DNA from 3 places in the uncultured Bacillus sp. genome. Region 2 is predicted to be linked to each of the others. Evidence: predicted binding sites of a transcription regulator. Region 2 holds the regulator's gene; each other region holds the start of a gene.
The links. The regulator LexA, encoded in region 2, represses DNA repair genes until DNA is damaged. The targets are predictions, from matches to a motif close to CGAACATATGTTCG.
Positions count from the first base shown of each region.

Region 1: the regulator LexA is predicted to act here: its motif matches at 2,454-2,467, upstream of recA (recombinase RecA).
Region 3: the regulator LexA is predicted to act here: its motif matches at 2,313-2,326, upstream of Q5C82_RS07125 (DNA repair exonuclease).

Region 1 is NZ_CATYRA010000002.1:91,726-96,015, reverse strand. It holds gene Q5C82_RS04305 (serine hydrolase) at 1-1,165, opposite strand, end outside; gene recA (recombinase RecA) at 1,335-2,381, opposite strand; gene Q5C82_RS04295 (competence/damage-inducible protein A) at 2,554-3,804, opposite strand; gene pgsA (CDP-diacylglycerol--glycerol-3-phosphate 3-phosphatidyltransferase) at 3,822-4,290, opposite strand, start outside.
Region 2 is NZ_CATYRA010000002.1:240,107-244,396, forward strand. It holds gene Q5C82_RS04740 (poly-gamma-glutamate hydrolase family protein) at 1-548, shown strand, start outside; gene Q5C82_RS04745 (YndM family protein) at 571-1,023, opposite strand; gene fosB (metallothiol transferase FosB) at 1,221-1,643, shown strand; gene Q5C82_RS04755 (hypothetical protein) at 1,719-2,147, shown strand; gene lexA (transcriptional repressor LexA) at 2,537-3,154, opposite strand; gene yneA (cell division suppressor protein YneA) at 3,304-3,621, shown strand; gene Q5C82_RS04770 (recombinase family protein) at 3,640-4,290, shown strand, end outside.
Region 3 is NZ_CATYRA010000003.1:265,470-269,759, reverse strand. It holds gene Q5C82_RS07135 (ABC transporter ATP-binding protein) at 123-1,019, shown strand; gene Q5C82_RS07130 (ABC transporter permease) at 1,012-2,271, shown strand; gene Q5C82_RS07125 (DNA repair exonuclease) at 2,376-3,602, shown strand; gene Q5C82_RS07120 (ATP-binding protein) at 3,607-4,290, shown strand, end outside.

The DNA of each region.
Region 1 (4,290 bases), 150 kb from region 2:
TCAGAAGCTGGTATATTTTATTGTTCACTTGGCCTAATTTAGCGTTATTTTGAATGTTTGACAACAAAACAACAATGGTTTGCCCAGATTTGCTAAAGCTGTTCAAGATATTGAAGCCCGGCATGACACCATGGTTTGAATAGCTTCCGGGAGCAACATAAAATCCCATACCATATGTGGAACTGCTCCCTGGCGTAAACATCTTTTCGTAGCTTTTTTGCGAATACAGTTTGCCGTCTATCAGCGCTTGGTCAAATTTGTACATATCTATAGCACTCATATAAATATCACCGGCTCCATACAACTGAGATAGATCGGGCATATACGGTGTAACCATTCTGCTGCCCTTCAGCTTATACCCGACAGCAGGATAAGGTTCTTTATTATATGTTTTATAAAAGCCTGCATGCGTCATTCCCGCCGGTTTAAAAATATGATTCGTTATGTATTGTTCATAAGACTCACCGCTTACTTCAGCTACAATATAAGCGAGAACAGAATAATTGGAATCCTTATAGTCCCATACACCCGGCTGACGTTTGATTCCTTGATGTTCTACGTCTTTTATTAAATCGTCCGGAGTGATTGCGCCGTTTCCTTCAATATGACCGTTTATTCCCGATGTATGTGTAAGCAGATTCTTCAAAGTAATTGTTTGTCCGTTAGGGAAATTTGGTAAATACGCACTTACCGGATCACTTGTTTGAAGTTTCCCTTTTTCCTCAAGCTGCAAGATAGCGGTTGCAATCAATGCTTTTTGTGATGAACCGACATAAAAAGATGTCAATGGATTATTTTGAATGTGATGTTTACGGTCTGCATAACCAAAACCTTTATTTGTTACGATTTCTCCATTTCTGACAATCATGGCTGTACCGCTGAAACCGATCTCTTTTAAATAATTGCTGATTTTTTGATTACGGTCGACTGTTTTGATTTGTTCCTCTGTTTTTTTGGCGGTTTTCTTTTTGACTTCTTTTTTCTGGCCGTTATCTGAAACTGCTGCAGTTTCTTGAGATGGCTCGTTCTCTTCACTATTTCGATGAAGCGCATTCCAAATCGTAAAGCAAATCATCACTGCTAAAAGACCGAGCAAAAGTTTGCCTCTTTTATTTAGTTTTCTCCGTCTGCGTTTCGCAGTTCTTCTGCGGGTTGGGCTTGTCATTCATTTTTTCCTCCCAAAATAAATTCCATTTTGCACACGTTTTGTTAGACGAATAAAGCACTGAAAAAGTTGTCAAAAAAAGCAATATTCTTATCATTTTTTTTTCAAAAATACAAAAAGGCTGAGTTTTTTACTCAGCCTTTTGTATCATTTCAAACTTATTTTATTTTTATTCTTCAAATTCGAGTTCTTCTTGTGTCTCTCCAGCTTGCTGCTGCGCTGCTCCGTGATTATCCAAGCCGTAATGTTCGCGAATTTGCTCCTGGATCATCAGCATGATATCTTTATTTTCTTTCAAGAATTGTTTTGCATTTTCACGGCCTTGGCCAAGACGCTCTTCTTCATAAGAATACCATGAACCGCTTTTTTGCACGATATCAAGTTCAGTTCCAAGATCAATGATTTCGCCTTCTTTTGAGATGCCTTCTCCGTACATAATGTCAACCTCGGCTGTACGGAACGGCGGAGCTACCTTGTTTTTCACGACTTTGATTTTCGTTTTGTTCCCCATTACGTCGTTGCCTTGTTTCAGCTGTTCAGCACGGCGCACTTCAAGACGCACGGAAGAGTAGAATTTCAGCGCGCGGCCGCCAGGAGTTGTTTCCGGGTTCCCGAACATAACGCCGACTTTTTCACGAATTTGGTTAATGAAAATCGCGATTGTCTTCGATTTGTTAATGGCCCCTGAAAGCTTACGAAGCGCTTGAGACATTAAGCGAGCTTGTAAACCGACATGCGAATCTCCCATGTCGCCTTCAATTTCCGCTTTCGGAACGAGAGCCGCCACAGAGTCGACAACAACAATGTCAACTGCACCGCTTCGAACCAGCGCTTCCGCAATTTCAAGCGCCTGCTCACCTGTGTCAGGCTGAGACAGTAAAAGCTCTTCGATATTGACTCCAAGCTTTTGCGCGTATACCGGATCTAACGCATGCTCCGCATCGATAAACGCGGCTTGTCCGCCCTGCTGCTGAACCTCAGCAATCGCATGAAGCGCCACAGTTGTTTTACCTGAGCTTTCAGGACCATATACTTCAATAATCCGTCCGCGCGGATATCCGCCAATTCCTAGTGCTGTATCAAGAGCGAGGGAGCCGCTTGGGACAGTAGAAATTCTTGTATCTGTCTTTTCTCCCAGTTTCATAATAGAACCTTTGCCGAACTGTTTTTCTATTTGTTTAAGAGCCATATCTAAGGCTGCCTGACGATCACTCATTCTATTTTTTCCTCCTTTATGTTACCACTACATATACTATACCCTGTTTGAAGGGATTTGCCAAGAAAAAAGCGAACGCATATTCGGATTTTTTCTTGGCGTGATTTCTATCAAAATATCATAATGTATCAGAGAAATCATGTTTTCTTAGGAGGATAAGGTGCTGAAAATATTATTTTTGCTCTAAAAGCTTCAAGATTAAATGACAGCCGTATTTAGCACCGCGTTTTCTGATTCCCGTTCTGGAACCCGCAAAGTGAAACTCGTGAACCTCTTCTTTTCCATTTGCTGAAATACCGATAAACACATGTCCAGGCTCATGCCCTTCTTGAGTATCAGGTCCTGCTACACCGGTAAAGCTGATGCCGATGTCGCTGCCAGTGAGCTTTTGAACACCCTTTGCCAGCTCTGATGCGCACTCCTTGCTGACCGCGCCAAATTGATCTAATGTCTCCTTCTTGACGCCAAGCACATTCTGTTTCACGTCGTTTGTATAGCAAACAACGCCGCCGGCAAATCGTTTTGAAGCACCGCTAAGATCCGTCAGCCATTCAGAAAACAGCCCGCCGGTAAAGCTTTCCGCCGCGGAAATCGTAAGGCCTTTTTCCTTACATGCTTTAGAAAGCTCTTTTACAAGGGAAGTATCATCGTAACCATAGAAAAATTCACCGACACGTTCTAAAATAACAGCCTCTGTTTCTTTTAACAGACGCTCTGTTTCCTTTTCGTCAGCATGCTTGGCTGTCAGACGCAGCGTCACCTCTCCATCTGCCGCCAATGGAGCGATTGTCGGGTTGGTTTGTGCATCAATAATATCTTCCAAATCGGCTTCAAGCTGAGATTCACCGATACCGAAAAAGCGAAGAACGGTTGACACAATTTTTTCATTTGAACCCATTTTTTTCAGCAGAAGAGGCTTTGCCTCGTTTTCAAACATGGGACGCAATTCGCTTGGCGGCCCAGGAAGAAGCATATAAAAGCGCGATTCATGCTCTGTGAGCATTCCCGGTGCCATTCCAAAGTGATTTGCCAGTACGTCAGATCCTTCGATCACAAGCGCCTGTTTTCGGTTATTAGGTGACATCGTGCGTTTTGTTCGTTTGAAATAGTCCTCAATGGATTGGAACGCCTCTTCATTTAACACAAGCGGACGTCCCAGCGCATTTGCAATCGTTTCTTTCGTCAAATCATCTTTTGTCGGTCCGAGACCTCCTGAAAAGATAATGAAGTCAGAACGTTCTTCAGCAATGCGGATGACCTGCTTCAGCCGCTCCGGGTTATCTCCGACTGCTGTATGATAAAATACGTTCACCCCGATTTCAGCGAGCTGTTTGCTGATAAATTGAGCATTTGTATTAGCGATCTGGCCAAGCAGCAGCTCTGAACCGACTGCAATAATTTCTGCTTTTTTTGGAAATTCCATGACGAAGTCCTTCTTTCTTAGTTAGATGTTTTTAACGCTTCCCAGTTTTTAGCGAAATATTCCCAGCCTGATACGACAGTAAAGAAGACAGCTACCCACAGTGCTAAATCAGCAAACGGGAATGACACAAGTTCAAACGGAAGATTATGAAGAAGCAATGCGGAAACCGCAATGATTTGTGCCCAGGTTTTAATTTTACCAAGCATGTTAGCAGCTACGACTTCTCCTGTTCCGGCTAAGACAAGCCTTAAACCTGTCACGGCAAACTCCCGGCTGATAATCACAATAACCATCCAGGCCGGAGCAAGATCAAATTGAACAAGGATAATTAACGCTGCCGATACAAGCAGTTTGTCCGCAAGCGGATCTAGAAATTTTCCGAAGTTTGTGACGAGATTCAGTTTTCGGGCATAATATCCATCTATCCAGTCTGTTGTGGATGCAATAATAAATAGGATAGCCCCTGCCAAGTGTGCGACCGGAATC
Region 2 (4,290 bases):
GCATTGTTACGAAAGAAACCGGCAGCCCTCTTCTTGTTTTAGCCATTCACGGAGGAGGTATTGAAGGCGGGACAAGTGAAATAGCGAGAGAGCTCAGCAAAGAGTACTCGTTGTATTTATTTGAAGGCTTAAAATCGTCAGGAAACTCAGTGCTGCATCTTACGAGCACGCATTTTGATGAGCCTCGGGCCCTGAAAATGACGGGAAGTCATGAATATGTCATTTCATTGCACGGATATGCAGAAGAAGATCAGCAGATCGAAGTCGGCGGTACAGATCGCGTAAGAGCGGCAGATTTAGTTGAAAAACTGCAAAATGCCGGTTTTCCTGCTGTATTGCTCGGTATGGATCATCCGCATGCAGGCGTAAGTCCGAATAACATCGCAAATAAATCAAAAACAGGTTTGAGTATCCAGTTAGAAATGAGCACAGGTTTTAGAAAATCTTTGTTCGGCGTTTTTTCTTTAAAAAGCAGATCTGTTACTCAAAATGAGAGGTTTTATGATTTTACAGAAGTGATGTCCCGTTTTATCAATAATAGCTACTGAAAAATAGGAGGCGCTAAGCCTCCTATTCCTCATGCTTCTCATTCGTAACGTCAGGAAACAGCTCATCTGCGGCTTCTGTTTGATACTGTAGAGTGTTATCCCTGGCTGACAGTTCATTTCGGAAGGTTTCATCCAGCACATTTTTTAGCAGATACCGATGAAAAAAGTATTCAAAAACAGTAAGACAGGCAGCGGAAAGTAGAGCAGCTGCAAACGGTGGGAAATCATTTCTTGTTTGGGTTAAAACAAAGACCCAAAGAATAACGAATGAAAGCCCAAAGTCAGCTAATGAAGCTGTAATATTGTTTGTGCGGGGAAGGACGAGCATGTCACCGGATAGATAGGAAACAAAACCTAGGAAAAGTGCAATAAACATCACACTTAAAAAGGGCGCGTGATAGACTCTGTCCAAAATCACATATAAAAGGGCGAGAGTGAAAGCAACCTTTGAAGCAAGAGCAATGATATGTTTCATTTGACCACCTAAATTGTTATTTTTGAAGAAAACCCTTAGCTGTAAACAAATTATCAAAAACATAAGTAATTCAATTCGACAGTCATTATTGTAAACAATCCGATGTTGTTTACACTGGTATTTTTTGCTGACTGCATGAAACTTTTTTGGGAAAAAGTCGTACATATGGATGATCAGCTTTCAAGGGGGAATGATTTGTGAAGATAAAAGGAATCAATCACTTATTATTTTCAGTTTCTCATCTGTATACATCAATTGATTTTTATCAAAAAGTGTTTGATGCCAAGCTTCTGGTTAAGGGAAAAACAACAGCATATTTTGATTTAAATGGCATCTGGCTTGCGCTTAATGAAGAACCTGGCATTCCGAGAAATGACATTATGGCGTCTTACACCCATATTGCATTTACTATTGAAGATCATGAGTTTGAGGAAATGTCAGCAAGATTAAAAAGGCTTCATGTCAATATTCTGCCTGGCAGAGAACGAGATGAACGCGATCGAAAATCAATTTATTTTACCGATCCAGACGGTCACAAATTTGAATTTCATACAGGAACCCTTCAAGACAGGCTTCGTTATTATAAACAGGATAAAACACATATGGATTTTTATGATTGAACGACCTCTTGATATTACACAGAACATATACATAAATCTTATGTAAGGTTAAAATATGGTAAAGGAGGGATGTGATTGAAAATAAAAATCTTAGGCTTAACAGCAGTTTTGATGTGTTTTTTTGGCAATGCCAGTCCCCATGCGTCAGCTTTAGATTTTGATCACAAAACAGACTTTATTTTAAATGACAGCACAAAATCGTTTGTTCTGGAAAATATCAGTGATGTTCCGGCGATCGACTATATTTTAGGCTATCAGTTTACGATCTTGGGAGCCAATACTTGTTCAGTTGAGATTAAACTTCAGCGAATGAGGCTTACGGGAGAATATACCACACTGAGCACGAAGCAATTCAGCGGCAGCTGGTTTGATTTTAGTGCTCAGGATAAGGTTTCTATCGATCCATTTCACCGATACCGTATATTTGCAGAAGAACACTCAGAAAACTGCACAAGTGTTCGGGTAAAGGGCAGTTATGGTATACAGTATTTACATTTTGATTGAAGCTCACGTTGATCAAGAAAAGTGAGCTGTTTTTTTAGAAATGTTGAACCAACTATACTGTGTACTAAATTTTCATTAAATTTCAATTGCCGCGCTCCTTAAATAACATGAAGCTGCATCATTCCACGACCTAAGAAAATGAAACATTTTTAAGGAGATAACGTCTAATGTGTTAAACGGACAATATTTTTATAAAAGTTTCCTGAAGGAAAGAAAATTTCTTGACTTCAACAATTGTTTGGTGGATAATTATGGTGTAAACATGATGTTCTTTTTCCTCCTATTCAGGCTCGCACCCAAAAGTCAGGGCGAGCCTGCTTTTTTGTACAATAAACCCCCTCTCCGTAAAGGAAGAGGGGGTTATTTCATGCATTTGATAGATCAATAGGTTAATGGACGGTTCTGAACACGCCAATCACTTTCCCTAGAATGCTGACATTCTGCAAGATGATAGGTTCCATCGTTGGGTTTTCAGGCTGTAAGCGAATGTGAGTATCCTCTTTATAGAAACGTTTTACCGTAGCTTCATCATCTTCTGTCATCGCAACTACAATTTCCCCGTTGTTCGCTATATTTTGCTGTTTAACGATGACATAATCCTTATCGAGAATACCAGCATCAATCATACTGTCTCCCATTATCTCCAGCATAAATACATGCTCGTCCGGAGGAACCATACGGTCAGGAAGCGGAAAATATTCTTCAATATTTTCTACTGCTGTAATAGGAGATCCCGCCGTGACTTTCCCGATGACCGGTACATTAACGACCTGACTTTGCGGAATGTCTACTTCTTCATCAAGTATTTCTATTGCTCTAGGTTTTGTCGGATCCCGTCTGATCAGCCCTTTTGTTTCCAAACGGGCCAAATGGCCGTGGACAGTTGAACTGGACGCAAGCCCAACAGCCTCTCCGATTTCTCTCACGGAAGGCGGATATCCTTTTGATTTAACCTCTGCTTTAATAAAACGGAGGATATCAAGTTGCCTTTTTGATAGCTTCGTCATTTTTCGCACCTCAAAACGTCGATTTTAAGAAGATTATAGCATGATTTTCCTTACAGTACAAACATAGGTTCGAAAAAACAATTGACAGAAACGTTTGTTCGTATATACTGAAATTATAAAAAAGCGAACAAACATTCCTGTTGGAGGTTATGGTCATGAGTAAAGAATCTATTATTTTTGTCGGTCTATTCTCAGTGATTTTGAGCGCGGTTATCCTTTTGCTGTCATATACAAGCAGCGGTCAGGAGCTTAATCAGTATGCTAAAATAAAAGTCCAGCAAGGCGACACACTTTGGTCAATTGCTGATCAGGTAGCAGATACAAAAAAGATAAACAAAAACGATTTTATTGAATGGGTAGCTGATAAAAATCATCTGCAGACGTCTGATATCCAGCCGGGAGATGAGTTGGTGATTCCATTGAAAAAGAAGCATCAGGATGCATATGAATTGGCAACTGTAAGATAGAGAGGAAAGATAGAAAAAATGAAAGCACTCATATATGCCCGCGTAAGCACAAATAAAGAACAGCAGGAAACATCATTAAAGCGGCAGATGGAGGAGCTAACGGCCATTGCAGCCGAGAACGGCATGGAAGTCGTCAAAGTAATTTCTGAAAAAGCCAGCGGATATGAAATTGATCGGGACGGTGTATTTGAGCTGCTTGATGAGATCAAGAATTCGGGAATCGATGTTATTTTGGTTCAGGATGAGACTAGGCTCGGCCGGGGAAATGCAAAAATCGCCCTGCTCCATTGTATCTACAGAGAAGGTGTGCAAGTCTATACAACGGCTCACAGAGGTGAACTGGAGTTATCGGAGGCTGACTCGATGGTGCTGGAGATCGTCAGCATAGTGGAAGAGTATCAGCGAAAAATTCACAACATGAAAATCAAGCGGGGAATGAAGCGTGCAGTAAAAAACGGTTTTAAACCGCAAAAAAACCTGAAAAACCAACATGAAAACAGCGGAAAAGAAAGAATAGAGGTCCCAATCTCAGAGATCGTCCGCCTAAGAGCGAATAAACTGACGTTCGCAGAAATTGCGGCAACGCTAAGAGGGTTTGGCTATGATGTGTCTAAAGCGACCGTCCACCGGCGGTATCAGGAATACATAGAGAATGATGAGACAGCCGAG
Region 3 (4,290 bases), on a different contig from region 2:
TTTCCCCTCCATTTTCAAGGTTTATCAGTCTTCTTCATTTATATTCTAAAAAGGAAATCAAAATCCTTTATTATGTTTCCTCCAAAATTAGTATATAATGGGTCAGGGAAGGAGGAGATTCGGTGCTTAAGATTGATCACGTAACGAAGACATTTGGAGATTTTAAAGCTGTTGACGGATTGGACTTAGACATTCCGGAACAGCAAATGTTCGGTCTTTTAGGCGCAAACGGAGCGGGAAAAACGACGACGTTTCGCATGATCCTTGGCTTATTAAGCATTACGGAGGGTTCAATCAGCTGGAAGAGCCGTCCTGTGAATTATAATATCAGCAGCAAAATCGGTTATTTGCCGGAAGAGCGGGGACTTTATCCGAAAATGAAGGTAAAGGATCAGCTCGTCTATCTTGCCAGATTAAAAGGGATGGAGAAGCGGGAGGCTGTAAAAGAGCTCGGCATATGGCTTGAACGCTTCAATATAACAGATTATGAGAATAAGAAGGTAGAAGAGCTTTCGAAGGGAAATCAGCAGAAAATCCAATTCATTTCGGCTGTTTTGCATAAGCCGGAGCTGCTGATTCTTGATGAACCATTTAGCGGCCTTGACCCTGTCAATGTTGAGCTGTTAAAAGAGGCTGTGATTTCTTTGAAAAACAGCGGCGTTTCTATTTTATTTTCTAGCCATCGGATGGAGCATGTGGAGGAGCTATGTGAGAACCTTTGCATACTGCAGAAAGGAAAGCCGGTTGTGCAAGGCAAGCTGAAGGAGATAAAGCGTTCTTTCGGCAAAAAGAATGTCACCATTCACTCCGATGATGATCTGCGTTTTTTGCAGTCTCATGAAGGCATTCTCCAATGGAAGGAAACGGCCGGAGGCGTCAAGCTGCAGATCGCTAATGAAGACATTTCTCAAGAGATCTTTGCTATGCTTCAAGGAAAAGGGTTTATCAGAAAGTTTGAGCTAGAAGAGCCGTCACTGCATGATATTTTTATAGAAAAGGTGGGGGCCGTCTATGAATAAATTTTGGATCATGCTCTCTCATACATACAAAAATAAGATTATGGCTAAATCTTTTATTATTTCGACTGTCATCACAGTACTGCTTGTTTTAGTTGTAACGAATCTGGAGTCGATCATTTCTTTGTTTCAAGGTGATGATGCGAAAGAAAAAATCGCCGTTGTTGATGAAACAAACGAATTATATCCGATTTTCTCGAAGCAGCTGAAAGCGGTGGATACAAACGGTGATCTTGATGTGAAGCAATCAAAGCTATCGGAGGATGAGGCCACAAAGCAAGTCAAAGATGAAACGCTTGATGGCATGCTCATCATCAAACGCGATGAAAAAGGGACCATATCAGGAACATATAAAGCGTTAACGATTTCAGATGAAAGCACGTATCAAACGCTGCAGCAGGCGCTGACGCAAACCAAAACGGCTGTCGGAACGGCGGAGCTCGGCGTTTCGCAGGAAACGATCAGCAGCCTTTATGCGCCTGTTACTGTCGGACAGGAGGCGTTGAAAGAGGGAGCGAAGTCTGAGGAAGAGCTTGGTCAGACAGTAGGGCTTGTTTATATTATGCTGTTCGTCATTTATTTCTCTGTGATTATGTATGCCAGCATGATTGCGATGGAGGTTGCAACCGAAAAATCCTCGCGTGTCATGGAAATCCTGATCTCAAGCATGCCGCCGATTCAGCAGATGTTTGCAAAGCTGCTTGGCATCGGGCTCGTCGGGATCACACAGCTTGCTGTCATTATAGCAGCCGGCTCTCTGTCACTTAAGTTGAACAAAACGAGCGAAACGGCTTCATCTGTCGGCGGATTCCTTAATCTGACCGACGTTTCCGCAACCACTGTCATCTATGCTGTGATTTTCTTTTTGCTTGGCTACTTTTTATACGCAACACTTGCCGCATTTCTCGGCAGTGTCGTCAGCAGAATAGAGGACGTGCAGCAAACGATCACGCCGATGACGCTTTTGGTTGTCGCCGGTTTTATGATCGCGATGTTCGGCTTGAATGCACCTGATGCAGGATTTATTACGGTAACTTCGTTTATTCCGTTTTTTACACCAATGATTATGTTCTTGCGTGTCGGTATGCTTGATATTCCATTCTGGCAGGCTGCTACCGGAATCGGAATCACACTGCTCACCATTGTCATACTGGCTGTCATCGGCGCCAGAATTTACAAGGGCGGTGTGTTGATTTACGGCAATTCAAGCGCGTTTAAAGCGATCAAACAAGCACTTCGTTTAGCGAAAAACTGATAAAAACAGCCTGGGGATTCTCAGGCTGTTTCTTTATTGACAGAACGTGCATTCGTAAGAATTCGATGCTAAAATAAGGGTACTTCATCCTGGAAAGGAGCAGATTGTTGACTGATCTAACCTTTATTCATGCGGCAGATCTACATCTAGACAGCCCGTTTTACGGGGTATCGCATCTGCCGGAACCGATTTTTGCCCGGATTAAAGAAAGCACGTTTGCAAGCGTGAAACATATGATAGATGCCGCAGTGAGAGAAAACGTTGATTTCATTTTGCTGGCGGGGGACCTGTTTGACGAAGCCAATCGAAGCTTAAAGGCGCAGCTCTTTTTGAAAAAACAGTTTGAAAGACTGAGAGAATGCGGGATTTCAGTTTATGTGATCTTTGGGAACCACGATCATCTTGGCGGAGAGTGGACGCCGATTGAGTGGCCTGAGAATGTCCATATTTTTTCGTCCGCAGTTCCTGAAGAAAAATCGTTTTATAAGGAAGGCAGGCGCATAGCAAGCATTTACGGTTTCAGCTATCAGGCCAGAGCCGTGACCGAAAACCAAGCCGCCCGCTATCGGAGGTCGACTGACGCGCCGTTTCATATCGGTATGCTCCATGGCACGCTATCAGGATCTGAAGGACACGATCCGTATTGCCCGTTTACGCATGACGATCTCGTGAAAAGCGGAATGGATTATTGGGCGCTTGGCCATATACATAAACGCCAGATTCTTTCTGCCGAGCACCCGGCAGTCATCTATCCGGGAAACACACAAGCGCGCCATATGAAGGAGACGGGAGATAAAGGCTATTATCTCGTTCATGTGACTAATGGAGATATTTCTTATGAATTTCAGAAAGCGCATGATGTCCTGTGGGAAAAAGTGACAGTTGATGTGACAGAGGCAAAGAATATGACCGCCCTTTTCCGAATGGTTGAGGACGTGTTTTCGAAGCTGCGGATAAAGGGGAGCCCTGTTTGTGTAAGACTAGTATTACAAGGGCGGGCGCCGGAATGGCTGCTGGAGGCGCCGAAAGGCACCTTGGATGAGCTTCTCGAAGCCTTTCAGGAGCAAGAGGCTGAGGAGGAACAATTCGTTTGGCCGCTTTCATTGGACGATGAGACAGAAAATGAAGCAAACCTTACAAACCTTGATCCTTTTTTTGGCGGTTTATTTGCGGACATTGACCGCGGCGATCTGTCAGATGTGCTGGAAGGGCTTGAGCGGCATCCTGTGTACAGAAGGCACGCCGACCGGTTTAGCCAAGAGGAGTTACAGGAAATAAAAGAGCAGGCACAGATTTTATTGAAAAGACAGCTTAAGGTGCTTGAAATATGAGGCGGTGAAAGCTTTGCGAATTAAATCTTTACATATCTACCAATACGGGAAATTTTCCAATCAGACCTTTCACTTTTCCGCCTCGCCTGTCCAATTAATCTACGGATTAAATGAGGCAGGAAAAACGACGATGATGTCATTTATTGAAAGCATGCTGTTTGGTTTTCCGAAAACGAAAAAATATGAACCGAAAACAGGCGGTGTCTATGGCGGTGTTCTTGAAGCTGAACATCCTGAGTATGGGGCTGTGAAAATCGAACGGACGAAAGGGACTGCCGAAAAGCTGAGAGTGTACACAGAAAAAGGCGAAGTGAAGCAAGGAGATTTTTTAAAGCAGCTGTTCCAGGGCACCACAGACAGGGCGCTGTACAAAGCCATTTATTCGTTTGATGTATTCGGGCTGCAGGAAATTCACGCCTTTAATCGGGACAAGATAGGGGAATTTTTGCTGTTTTCCAGCTTGTTTGGCGCTGAAGCCGTATCTAAGCTTGATTCAAAGTTGACAAAGGAAAGCGAAAGGCTCTATAAACCAAACGGGCGAAACCCTCAATTGAATCAGGAACTGGAAACGCTCAAGCAACTGGGAGCAAAGCTGAAACAGGCTGAAGCAGAGGAAGCGGGCTATCATCAGCTTCTTGAGGAAAAAAGAACGCTTGAAGCCCGTCTTGCAGCCGCAGAAACCGAATTG